DNA from 3 places in the Bradyrhizobium sp. CB82 genome. Region 3 is predicted to be linked to each of the others. Evidence: predicted binding sites of a transcription regulator. Region 3 holds the regulator's gene; each other region holds the start of a gene.
The links. Region 3 encodes PhoB, which activates phosphate uptake and scavenging genes when phosphate is short. Its sites were predicted from a motif close to TGTCATNNANCTGTCAT; they were not measured.
Positions count from the first base shown of each region.

Region 1: a site for PhoB is predicted at 2,341-2,357, ahead of phnF (phosphonate metabolism transcriptional regulator PhnF). Genes of this name have one in related genera too.
Region 2: a site for PhoB is predicted at 1,460-1,476, ahead of QA640_RS20900 (DUF47 domain-containing protein). Genes of this name have one in related genera too.

Region 1 is NZ_CP121650.1:840,472-844,748, forward strand. Features, by position in the region: gene phnE (phosphonate ABC transporter, permease protein PhnE) at 1-636, shown strand, start outside; gene phnE (phosphonate ABC transporter, permease protein PhnE) at 633-1,481, shown strand; gene phnF (phosphonate metabolism transcriptional regulator PhnF) at 1,578-2,306, opposite strand; gene phnG (phosphonate C-P lyase system protein PhnG) at 2,414-2,878, shown strand; gene phnH (phosphonate C-P lyase system protein PhnH) at 2,883-3,491, shown strand; gene QA640_RS03945 (carbon-phosphorus lyase complex subunit PhnI) at 3,495-4,277, shown strand, end outside.
Region 2 is NZ_CP121650.1:4,337,049-4,341,325, forward strand. Features, by position in the region: gene QA640_RS20890 (branched-chain amino acid ABC transporter permease) at 1-392, shown strand, start outside; gene QA640_RS20895 (branched-chain amino acid ABC transporter permease) at 394-1,362, shown strand; gene QA640_RS20900 (DUF47 domain-containing protein) at 1,518-2,162, shown strand; gene QA640_RS20905 (inorganic phosphate transporter) at 2,259-3,263, shown strand; gene QA640_RS20910 (peptide chain release factor 3) at 3,364-4,277, shown strand, end outside.
Region 3 is NZ_CP121650.1:8,804,377-8,808,653, forward strand. Features, by position in the region: gene QA640_RS41730 (aspartate aminotransferase family protein) at 1-833, opposite strand, end outside; gene QA640_RS41735 (GcrA family cell cycle regulator) at 1,292-1,804, shown strand; gene phoB (phosphate regulon transcriptional regulator PhoB) at 1,884-2,591, opposite strand; gene phoU (phosphate signaling complex protein PhoU) at 2,606-3,322, opposite strand; gene pstB (phosphate ABC transporter ATP-binding protein PstB) at 3,334-4,152, opposite strand; gene pstA (phosphate ABC transporter permease PstA) at 4,149-4,277, opposite strand, start outside.

The sequences.
Region 1 (4,277 bases), 1.3 Mb from region 3:
GGCGAGTGGCTGTGGGGCTGGTACAAATGGCTGAAGTTGCTCGGCGAGACGCTGCTGATCAGCTATGTCGGAACGCTGATCGGCGCGGTCTGCGCCTTCGGCCTGAATTTTTTCGCGGCTGAGAACACGTCGCCGGCACCCTGGCTGCGCTTTCTCGTGCGCCGCCTGCTCGAATTCGCCCGCACGGTTCCGGGCATCGTGTTCGCCCTGATCTTCGTCATGGCCTTCGGGCTCGGGCCGATGGCAGGCGTGCTGGCGATCGCTATTCACTCGACCGGCGCGCTCGGCAAGCTGTTTGCCGAGATCGTCGAGAATGCCGACATGAAGCCGGTCGAAGGTGTGCGCTCGACCGGCGCGAGCTGGTTGTCCTGCATGCGCTTTGCCGTGCTGCCGCAGGTCTCGGCCGGCTATGTCAGCTACGCGCTGCTGCGCTTCGAGATCAATGTCCGCGAATCCTCGGTGATGGGTTTCGTCGGCGCCGGCGGTATCGGCCAGGAACTCGTGGTCGCGATCCGGAAATTCTACTACTCCGACGTCAGCGCAATTCTGCTCATGATCGTCGTCACCATCTTCATCATCGATATCACCACGGGCTGGCTGCGCGCGCGGCTGTTCGGCAGGGATGCGCGGTCATGAAGGAGCTGGAACGGCCGGACACCGCAGCGCTGCGGACGAAGTATCCCGATGCGTTCGAACGGCCGGCGGCGGCGCGCCTGGCGACGCCTGCGATGATCGCGGCGGCGCTCGCCGTCCTCATTTTTGGCCTGCACGATCTCGGCTTCGAGCCGGCAAAGTTCATCGCCGGCCTTCACCAGCTCGGCTGGATCACGTTGATGATGATCCCGCCCGATCCCGGAACGTCGCTCCCGCTCTATCTCCGGGCGCTCGGTGAGACGCTGTCGATCGCGCTGCTCGGCACCACGCTCGCCGCAACGCTGGCGCTGCCGGTCTCCCTGCTCGCAGCGCGGAACATCGTGCCGCCGAACATCATCCGCTTTCCGGTGCGACGTTTCCTCGATTCGATCCGCGGCGTCGATACGCTGATCTGGGCGTTGGTCTGGATCAATGTCGTCGGCCTCGGCCCGTTCGCCGGCGTGCTCGCGATCATGGTCTCTGACTTCGGCGCGCTCGGAAAACTGTTTTCGGAGGCGATCGAGGCGGCCGACAAGAAGCAGGTCGAGGGCATCAGGGCGTCAGGCGGCAATGCGTTGCATGAGATTCGATTCGGCCTGATGCCGCAGGTGCTGCCGGTCATTGCCGGGCAGGTGCTCTACTTCATCGAATCGAACACGCGATCGGCCAGCATCATCGGCATCGTCGGTGCCGGTGGTATCGGGCTTCAGCTCGCCGAGCAGATCCGCGTGCTCGAATGGCAGAAAGTGTCATTCCTCGTTCTGATGATCCTGGTCGCGGTCGCCGCGATCGACTTCATCTCCGGAAAGCTCCGCTTCGCCATCATCGGGCGGCGAGCAGTGGCATGAGGCCCCTGTAGGGCAGGCAAAGCGGAGCGTGCCCACCGCTTCTGTCGAAATTCCGGAAAGGTGGTGGGCGCGGCGCGCGAAGAGCGCGCCTTTGCCCTATGATTCCACCAGGAACTCCACGCGCTCCGCCGCGAACCGCGAGCGTTTGGTCACCAGCGGCCTGCCGTCGGGATCGACGTCGGTCGAATCGACCACCAGGATCGGACGCCCCAGCGCAAGATCGAGCCGCGCGGCGTCGGTTGCATCGACGATCCCGGCCGTGATTCGGGTCGAGCCACGGCGGTAGTCGCGGACGCCGTAATGGGCGAGCAGTTTTGTCATCGAGCGCGCGGCGGCGAACACCGCACCCGCATCAGGGAAGAGTTCGGCTGACAGCCAGGACGTCGAGACACAGATCGGCGTCCGGTCGGCAAAGCGCACGGATTCGATCCGGACCAGCCGCGCGCCGGTCTTCACGCCGAGCTGTCGTGCGAGCTCCCGGCTCGCCACGTCCTCCGACGCCTCGATCAACTGTCCGCGCGGCTCACGGCCGCCGGCGCCGACGATCTCCGAGAAGCGCGTACGCGAGCGCAGCGGATAGGCGAGCTTCTGCGCCTCGACATAGGTGCCGCTGCCGCGTGCGGCGCGCACCAGGCCGCGCTCGGCGAGCGCCGCCAGCGCGCGCCGCACGGTGTGGCGGTTCACGCGATAGATCTCGGCGATCTCGGTCTCGCCCGGCAGTTTTTCGCCGGCGGCAAAGCGGCCATCGGCGATGCCGCGCTCGATGCCGTCGGCGACCAGGCGCCACAGCGCGACGCCGGAAGAGGCGGTGTCCTGAAGGCTCATATCGAAGACAGGCCCATCTCCAAAATCACACGATTGTCACGAAACAGTCATGGCGCTTCATTATCGAGTTGTCTATTATCATAGACAACTTGAATTCGGCAAGGCTTGTGAACGACGTGACCCAGCAAAACAGTCTCAAGATCCGGCGCAAGGCGGCGATGGCGGTGCTGGCGCATGCGGACGCAAGCACCATCGCCGGCCGCCTCCGGGCCATTACGCTGCCGCGCTACGACGATCTGCGTGCGCCCGAAAACGGGCTAGTGATGCTGCGCGGCCGAATCGGCGGCGACGGTGTGCCATTCAACCTGGGCGAGGCAACCGTGTCGCGCGCCGCAGTGCGGCTTGCGAGCGGCGAGGTCGGCTTCGGCTATACGCTTGGTCGCGACGGAGAGAAGGCGCGACTGATCGCGCTCTGCGACGCGCTGGTGCAGTCGGAAGAGTTTGCGAGCGCAATCGAGCAAGATGTCGTCGCGCCGCTGCGGGCGGACTTGCATGCGCGGCAGGCGCAGCGCGCCGCGCGAGCCGCGGCAACGAAGGTTGATTTCTACACCATGGTGCGCGGTGAGGGGTGAGGCCATGACGACGATCGCAGAACTGCCGCCCGGTTTTGCCGACAAGGTGTTGTCGGCGCAATCGACCTTTCGTTCGGTCATGGACGCGATGGCGCGACCGGGCTCGGTGCAGCGCATCGCGCCGGTCCTGGCGGCGCCGGGCCTGATGATGCGCGGCACTGCCGCGATCGCGCTAACGCTGTTCGACCATGATACGCCACTCTGGCTCGATGCGCTGATGTCGGGGAGCCCAGACGTCCTGAAATGGCTGAAATTCCATACCGGTGCGTCGGTGATCCAGGATCCTTCCGTCGCGAGCTTTGCGCTGATCGCCGATGGTGCCACGCTTCCTTCGCTCGAGCGCTTTGCGCTCGGCAGCAATGAATACCCTGATCGTTCGACCACGTTGATCCTGCAAGCCGATAGTCTCGACGCAGGGGCCGCCTTCGAGCTCCGTGGCCCGGGCATCGACGGCGCGACGATCCTACAGGCGATGATCAGGCCAGCCGACCTGTTCGAGCGCCTGCGCCTCAACGAGGCGCTGTTTCCGCGCGGCATCGACGTGGTGCTGGTCGCCGATGACGCCGTGGTTGCGATCCCGCGCACCACGCGTATCGCGAACAAGGGAAGTTGAAGCATGTATGTCGCAGTCAAGGGCGGCGAACGCGCCATCGAGAACGCCCATCGCCTGCTCGCCCATGCGCGTCGCGGCGAACGGAGCTTGCCCGACATCACGCTCGGCCAGATTTCCGAGCAGCTTGGCCTTGCCGTCGATCGCGTCATGAGCGAAGGCTCGCTCTATGATCGCGAGCTCGCGGCGCTCGCGATCAAGCAGGCCCGGGGAGATCTCATCGAGGCGATCTTCCTGGTGCGCGCCTTCCGAGCCACCTTGCCGCGCTTCGGCGCAAGCGAGCCGGTCGATACCGGCGCCATGCGGGTGCAGCGGCGGGTGTCCTCGACCTTCAAGGACATTCCGGGCGGACAGATCCTCGGGCCGACCTTCGACTACACCCATCGCCTGCTCGATCCGGGTCTGGCCGAAGGCTATGTGCCCGAGGAGCCGGCCACAGCCGAAGCCTCACCCGCCGCCACGCCGCGCGTGACCGATATTCTGGGTCGCGACGGCTTGATCGAGCCGTCACCGCAAGCCGGGCCGGACGCCCCGGTCGGCGATCTCACGCGCGAACCCCTCAACTTCCCTGCCGATCGCGACCTGCGCCTGCAAAATCTCGCGCGCGGCGACGAAGGCTTCTTGCTGGCGATGGGCTACTCGACGCAGCGCGGCTATGGGCGCAACCATCCCTTCGCCGGCGAGATCCGCTTCGGCGAGGTCGAGGTCGAGCTCTTCGCCGAGGACGTCGGCTTCGCCGTGCCGCTGGGTGCGATCGAGCTGACCGAGTGCCAGATGGTGAACCAGTTC
Region 2 (4,277 bases), 4.5 Mb from region 3:
TCCTGATCGAGAAGACCCAGCTCGGCGCCTACTTGCGCGCCGCGACCGAAAACCCGACGCTGGTGCGCGCGTTCGGCATCAACGTGCCGCGCATGATCACGCTGACCTACGGTCTCGGTGTCGGCCTTGCAGCACTCGCCGGCGTGCTCTCCGCGCCGATCAACCAGGTGCGGCCGCTGATGGGCGCCGACCTCATCATCGTGGTGTTCGCGGTGGTGGTGATCGGAGGCATGGGATCGATCATGGGTTCGATCATCACCGGCTTCGCGCTCGGGGTGATCGAAGGCCTGACCAAGTATTTTTACCCCGAGGCCTCCAACACCGTCGTGTTCGTGCTGATGGTGCTGGTGCTGCTCGTGAAGCCCACGGGTCTGACGGGAAGGGCGGCCTGATATGACAGCCTTGACAGACGATACCCTGCCCGTGACCGCGCGCGCGATGCGCGACGAGATGATCGTGTTCGTGTTCATGGCGCTGGCCCTGGCCGCCGTGCCATTTACCGGAATCTATCCGTTCTTCGTGATGCAGGCGCTGTGCTTCGCGCTGCTCGCCTGCGCCTTCAACCTGCTGATCGGCTATGGCGGTCTGTTGTCGTTCGGCCATGCGATGTTCCTCGGCACCGCCGGCTATTGCAGCGCGCATGCGCTGAAGGTGTGGGCACTGCCGCCGGAACTCGGTATCCTCGCCGGCGTTGCAGCGGCCGTCGTGCTTTCGATCGTGACCGGCTACATCTCGATCCGCCGCCAGGGCATCTACTTCTCGATGATCACGCTGGCGCTGTCGCAACTCCTTTATTTCATTTACTTGCAGGCGCCGTTCACGCATGGCGAAGACGGCATTCAGGGCATTCCGCAGGGCCATCTGTTCGGGATCGTCGATCTCTCCAAATCGACGGTGCTTTATTACGTCGTGCTGGTCGGTTTCCTCGCCGGCTTCCTCCTGATCTATCGCATCATCAACTCGCCATTCGGCGAGGTCTTGAAATCGATCCGCGAGAACGAGCAGCGCGCGATCTCGCTCGGCTATCGCACCGATCAGTACAAGCTGCTGGCCTTCATCCTCTCGGGCACGCTGGCGGGCTTTGCGGGCTCTCTGAAGGTGTTCGTGGCGCAGAACGCCTCGCTCACGGACGTGCACTGGTCGATGTCCGGTGAGGTCGTGCTGATGACGCTGGTCGGCGGTCTCGGCACCATTTTCGGGCCCGTGGTGGGCGCCTTCGTGATCATCGCCATGCAGCAGTACCTGGCGAGTTACGGCCAGTGGGTGACGGTGATTCAGGGCGCGATCTTCGTGATCTGCGTGCTCACCTTCCGCCGCGGCGTCGTCGGCGAAATCGCGCATTACCTTCGGAGATCTTTGTAAGCCTCTGATATATAAGTAATTTCCAAGATTCTTGAAAGCGGTGGATGAACTGCTTCGGGCGGCGTGAGGTGGCACGCGCGCGGCCTGAAAATGGTCTATGACAGTTGGGTGACAGTCCTCCCGGACCGGCCAATCTCAACCCGGCAGTTAATCCCATGATTCGTTGGTTTCGTGCCTTTCTCCCCAAGGAGGAACGGTTCTTCGATCTGTTCGACCGCCACGCCCAGACCGTGATCCAGGGCTCGATTGCGCTCCAGGGCATGCTGAACGGCGGCGAGGAGACGCCGGTCTATTGCCAACGCGTCAATCAGTTCGAGAACGACGCCGACAACATCACGCGCGAGGTGCTGACTGCGGTGCGCCGCACCTTCATCACCCCGTTCGACCGCGGCGACATCAAGAACCTGATCACCTCGATGGACGACGCCATCGATCAGATGCAGCAGACCGCCAAGGCAGTGATGCTATTCGAAGTCCGCGCCTTCGAGCCGCCGATGCGCGAGATCGGCGGGCTTCTGATCGAGTGCGCCAACCTTGTGGGCCGCGCGCTGCCGCTGCTTCAGCAGATCGGCAAGAACGTCGCCATGCTGACCGCGATCACCGAAGAGCTGACCAAACTGGAGGGGCGTGTCGACGATCTTCATGACATCGGGCTGAAGGAGTTGTTCCTGAAGCACCGCGATGGCAACGCGATGGATTTCATCGTGGGCGTCGAGATCTACGACCATCTCGAGAAAGTCGCGGACCGCTTCGACGACGTCGCGAACGAGATCAACAGCATCGTCATCGAGCAGGTCTAGCGCATGATCCGGAAGAGCGTGCAGCGGTTTTCCCCGACAAACGCGGAACGCGTTTGCGCGCAGATCATGCGCAAACTTTAAAGCAGGGGGCGCGTCGTGGATGCCGTGTTGGGTCTTCCCGTCCTGGTCGGACTGATCGCGGTCGCGCTGCTGTTCGATTTCCTGAACGGCCTGCACGATGCCGCCAATTCGATCGCAACCATCGTCTCGACCCGCGTGCTGCGGCCGCAATTCGCGGTGTTCTGGGCCGCGTTCTTCAATTTCATCGCCTTCATGGTGTTCGGCCTGCATGTCGCGCAGACCATCGGCACTGGAATCATCGATCCCACGATCGTCGACGCCCAGGTGATTTTTGCCGCCCTGGTCGGCGCCATCGTCTGGAACATCGTCACTTGGGCCCTTGGCATTCCCTCCTCATCGTCGCACGCGCTGATCGGCGGTCTCGTCGGCGGCGGCATGGCCAAGGCCGGGATCACGGCGGCGGTTTGGAGTGGCTTGTCGAAGACCGTCCTGGCGATCGTGCTCTCGCCACTGGTCGGCTTCCTGCTCGCAATGATGCTGGTTGCAGTCGTCTCCTGGGCCTCCGTGCGGTCGACGCCATTCGCCGTCGACCGCGCCTTCCGCATCCTGCAATTCGCCTCCGCCTCGCTCTATTCGCTCGGGCATGGCGGCAATGACGCCCAGAAGACCATGGGCATCATCGCCGTGTTGCTCTTTTCGCAGGGCCAACTCGGCGGGGAATTTTACGTGCCGTTCTGGGTGGTCTTGTCCTGCCAGGCAGCCATGGCGATGGGAACACTGATGGGCGGCTGGCGGATCGTCCGCACCATGGGCCTGCGCATCACCAAGCTGACGCCGATGCAGGGTTTTTGCGCCGAGACCGGCGGTGCCGCGACCCTGTTCATGGCGACCTTCCTCGGCGTTCCCGTCTCGACCACCCACACCATCACCGGCGCGATCGTCGGTGTCGGCGCCGCTCGCCGCGTGTCGGCGGTGCGCTGGAACGTGGCGAGTTCGATCGTCTACGCCTGGGTGATCACGATCCCGGCTTCCGCGCTGGTCGCCGCGCTCAGCTATTGGGCAGTGCAGCTTGTGCGCTGACCCCAGACATTACGGGGTGGAGTTTCGCCTCGGAACCCCCCATATCGGGGGCGCCATTGTCCCTTGATCCCCACGGTTTTCCCTGCCAAACGCTCCCGCCATGTCCGACATCGCCATCACAGCCGAATCGCCGGCCCGTTCCCCGCTTGCCGCCGAAGTGGCGCGGCGGCGGACCTTTGCGATCATCTCCCATCCGGACGCCGGCAAGACCACGCTGACGGAAAAGCTGCTGTTGTTCGGCGGCGCCATCAACTTGGCCGGCCAGGTCAAGGCCAAAGGCGAGCGGCGCAACACACGCTCGGACTGGATGAAGATCGAGCGCGAGCGCGGCATCTCCGTCGTCACCTCGGTGATGACCTTCGAGTTCGAGGGCCTCGTATTCAACCTGCTGGACACGCCCGGCCACGAGGACTTTTCGGAAGACACTTATCGCACGCTGACGGCGGTCGACTCCGCCGTGATGGTGATCGACGCCGCCAAGGGCATCGAGGTGCGGACGCGAAAGCTGTTCGAGGTCTGTCGCCTGCGCGACATCCCGATCATCACCTTCATCAACAAGATGGACCGTGAGAGCCGAGACGTTTTCGAACTGCTGGACGAGATCGAGAAGACGCTGGCGCTCGACACCACGCCGATGACGTGGCCGGTCGGCCGTGGCCGTGACTTTCTCGGCACCTATGACGTCGTCAATGGCGGCGTGCGCCTGCTCGAAGGCGGCGGCGCCAAGACCGGCGCCGCCCAGCAGATCGAGATCGCCGAACTGGCCAAGCTCAATGCCAATCTCGATGTGTCCGCGGTGAAAGACGAGCTCGAGCTCGTCACCGAAGCGTCCAAACCGTTCGAGCTGGAGGCGTTTCGCGAGGGCCATCTGACGCCGGTCTATTTCGGCAGCGCGCTGCGCAATTTCGGCGTCGGCGACCTCCTGGAAGGCCTCGGCAAGTTCGCACCAGAGCCGCGCGCGCAGGAAAGCGATCAGCGCAAGGTCGAAGCAACCGATCCGCGCATGAGCGCCTT
Region 3 (4,277 bases):
CCGAAGGTCGAGCCGTGAGAGCCCGGCGTCATGCCGGATGCCGCCTCGGCCGTCGCAAGGCACGCGCCGATCGGAAAGCCGCCGCCGAGTGCTTTCGCGAGCGACATCACGTCCGGGGTCACGCCGAGGCGGCGATGCGCGAAGAGATCGCCGGTGCGGCCCATGCCGGTCTGCACCTCGTCGAAGGCGAGCAGAAGGCCATGCTCGTCGCAGAGCTGGCGCAGAGCACGATAGAAGGCGGGAGGCGCCGAGCGCACGCCACCCTCGCCCTGGATCGGCTCGATCAGGATGCCCGCGGTCTGCGGGCCGATGGCCTTCTTGACGGCTTCGAGATCGCCATGCGGCACCTGGTCGAACCCGTCCATCGGCGGACCAAAACCTTCGAGATATTTTGCAGCCCCCGTGGCGGCGAGGGTTGCCAGCGTGCGGCCATGGAAGGCCCCCTCGAAAGTGATCATGCGGTAGCGCTCGGGATGACTCTTGGAGGCGTGATAGCGGCGCACCACCTTGATCACGCATTCCATTGCCTCGGCGCCGGAATTGCAGAAGAACACGAAGTCCGCAAAGCTCTCGTTGCAGAGCCTGACCGCGAGCTTCTCGCCATCAGGGCTCTGGAACAGGTTCGACATGTGCCAGAGTTTCGTGGCCTGCTCCTGCAAGGCCTTGACCAAAGCGGGATGCGCGTGGCCCAGCGCATTCACGGCGACGCCCGAGGTGAAGTCGAGATAGCGCTCGCCATTGGTCGCGACCAGCCAGCAGCCCTCGCCGCGCTCGAAGCCGAGCTCGGCCCTGGCGAAGACGGGAAGCAGATGCGTCGCGGCGCTGTTGGTCATGACGGTCACTTGAATGTTGAGGCCGGCTCACGAGACTGCGTTGCGCAGCGCATCATTGACCTGCCCGGAAAACGAAACGTGCCGCCTTTTAAGGGCGGCACGTGTCACTATTTTATGCTTGGAAAAACCGCTGTCAATGCCGCCAGAAGGCCCTGTAGGCCACGCGACCCGTAGTCTTGCGGTGGTGATTTTGAGGGGTTTTTACTACGGAACATGTGGACGCGGAGCCGCAGACTCTTGCGCGGGAGTCACGCCATATTGTAGCGTTTCCCCTGTCAGATACGACATCTCGTGCAGCAGTTCTGATCCTCTAAGTCCTCCTGTACCGGCGTAACGTTCGGGTGCCTCGATCGCGCCCGGCGAGCCTTAAGGGATTCTGGCAGCACGGGTTTTTCGAGGCTTAGACATCGCCACGCGGCCCAAGGATTGGCTGACCGTGCGGCGAAGGAAAGGGTGCAATGACGGTTTTGACCTGGTCCGACGATCGCGTCGAGCAATTGAGAAAGCTCTGGGAAGCCGGGCTTTCGGCCAGCCAGATCGCTGCCGAGCTCGGAAATGTGACGCGCAACGCCGTAATCGGCAAGGTGCACCGGCTGGGCCTGTCCGGCCGCGCCAAGAGCCCGTCCTCGGCGGCTCCCCGGCCGCGCAAGGCGCGCCCAGCACAGCACATGATGCGGGTGAGCCGCCCGATTGCCCGCGGCAACACCGCACTCGCGCAGGCCTTCGAGGTCGAGGTCGAGCCCGACCCGATCACCTATGACAATGTCGTTCCGATGAGCCAGCGCCTGTCGCTGCTCGAGCTCAACGAAGCGACCTGTCACTGGCCGGTCGGCGATCCCTCGAGCCCGGACTTCTTCTTCTGCGGCGGCAAATCGCTCTCGGGGCTGCCCTACTGCGCGCAGCACTCGCGCGTCGCCTACCAGCCGGCAGCCGATCGCCGGCGCGCACCGACGAAGCCGGGTACGCGCTGACCCTGTCACAAACGGCAACGTCCCGGCTTTAGGCCGGGACGTTCGGTCGGGAGATTCAGCGCGCCTCCGGCGCGCTTTTTTACGTCTGCTCGGCCTTCGCAAACCGATCATCCAGCGCGTAGCCGGCGCCGCGGACGGTGCGGATCGGGTCCTGCTCGCGGCCGAGATTGAGCAGCTTGCGCAGGCGGCCGATGTGGACGTCGACGGTGCGCTCGTCGATATAGATGTCGCGGCCCCAGACGCTGTCGAGCAACTGCTCACGCGAGAACACCCGGCCGGGATGCTCCAGGAAGAACTCCAAGAGGCGATATTCGGTCGGGCCGAGGTCGATCGGCCGTCCGGAGCGCGCGACGCGGCGCTTCTCGCGGTCGAGCTCGATGTCGCCATAGGCGAGCACGGTGGCAAGCCGCTCGGGGCTCGCGCGCCGCAGAAGCCCCTTCACGCGCGCGAGAAGCTCGGGCACGGAGAACGGCTTGACGATGTAGTCGTCGGCGCCGGTGGCAAGCCCGCGCACCCGCTCGCTCTCCTCGCCGCGCGCGGTGAGCATGATGATCGGCAGCTGCTTGGTCTCGGGCCTCGTACGAAGCCTGCGACACAACTCGATGCCGGACAGACCCGGCAGCATCCAGTCCAGCACGATCAAATCGGGGATGTGCTCCTTGAGACGGGTATCGGCGTCGTCGCCGCGCATCACCGTCTCGACATCGTAGCCGTCGCCTTCGAGGTTGTAGCGCAACAGCTCGGTCAGCGCTTCCTCGTCCTCAACAACCATAATGCGTGCGCCCATGGCGTCGTCGCTCCTTAAGTATTCGGCACGGTCGTGGCGAAGGTCGTCATGTCGCCCTTCGGACGCTTGTCCGCGATGGCCTGACCTTCGATCATATAGAAGACGGTTTCGGCGATGTTGGTCGCATGGTCGCCGATCCGCTCGATGTTCTTGGCACAGAACATCAGGTGGATGCAGAACGAGATGTTGCGCGGATCCTCCATCATGTAGGTGAGGAGCTCGCGGAACAGCGAGGTGCAGATCGCGTCGACCTCCTCGTCGCCCTTCCACACCATCATCGCCGCCGGCAGGTCATGCGCGGCATAGGCGTCCAGCACCGACTTGACCTGCTGCTGCACGAGGTCGGTCATGTGTTCCAGACCGCGGAACAGCTTTAGCGGGTGGAAATCGGTCTCGAGCGCTGCGACGCGCTTGCCCATGTTCTTGGCGAGGTCGCCGATCCGCTCCAGGTCGGTCGCAACGCGCATGGCGCTGACGATCTCGCGCAGGTCGACCGCCATCGGCTGGCGGCGCGCGATCGTGAGCACGGCGCGCTCCTCGATCTTCTTCTGAAGCGCATCGATCTCGGCGTCGGTTGCCACCACGCGCTGGCCGAGCGCGACGTCACGGCGGATCAGCGCATCGACGGAATCGACGATCATGCGCTCGGCGAGGCCGCCCATCTCCGCAACGAGCCGCGTAAGCTCCTGGAGATCGGTGTCGAAAGCCTTTGCGGTATGTTCGGAAGCCATTTCCTGTCTCCTCAGCCGAAGCGGCCGGTGATGTAGTCCTGGGTGCGCCGGTCGCTGGGCGACGTGAAGATCTTGCTGGTCTCGTTGAACTCGATCAGCTCGCCGAGATACATGAAGGCGGTCTTGTCGGAGACGCGCGCCGCCTGTTGCATGTTGTGAGTGACGATCGCGATCGTGTAGCTCTCGGCTAGCTCCTGGATCAGCTCCTCGACCTTGGCAGTCGAGATCGGATCGAGCGCCGAGCATGGCTCGTCGAACAGGATCACCTCGGGACGCACCGCCACGGTGCGGGCGATGCAGAGGCGTTGCTGCTGGCCGCCGGAGAGCGACAGGCCGGAGGCGTTGAGCTTGTCCTTGACCTCGTTCCACAGCGCGCCGCCGCGCAGCGCCTTCTCGACCCGGTCGTCCATCTCGGATTTGGAGATCTTCTCGTAAAGGCGGATGCCGAAGGCGATGTTCTCGTAGATCGTCATCGGAAACGGCGTCGGCTTCTGGAACACCATGCCGACCCGGGCCCGCAGCAGGTTGAGGTCGAGCTTGGGGTCGAGGATGTTGGTCTGATCGAGCATGAGCTGACCGGTGGCGCGCTGCCCCGGATAGAGATCGTACATCCGGTTGAAGATGCGCAGCAGGGTCGACTTGCCGCAGCCGGACGGACCGATGAACGCCGTGACGCGGTTGGTGCCGAGCGTCAGGTTGATGTTCTTCAGCGCATGGTGCTCGCCGTAATAGAAATTGAGGTTGCGCACCGTCACCTTGGCCGGAGCCTCAGGCAGTATCGGCGGCGCCTGACGCCCGGTGGAACCTACGGAAACGGACAGATCGCTCATTTTGCAGTCCTCTCGGCGCCGAGGATGCGCGCGCCAATGTTCAGTGCAAGCACGGTCAGGGTGATCAGCAGCGCCCCGCTCCAGGCCAGCTGCTTCCAGTAGGCGTAGGGGCTCTGCACGAAATT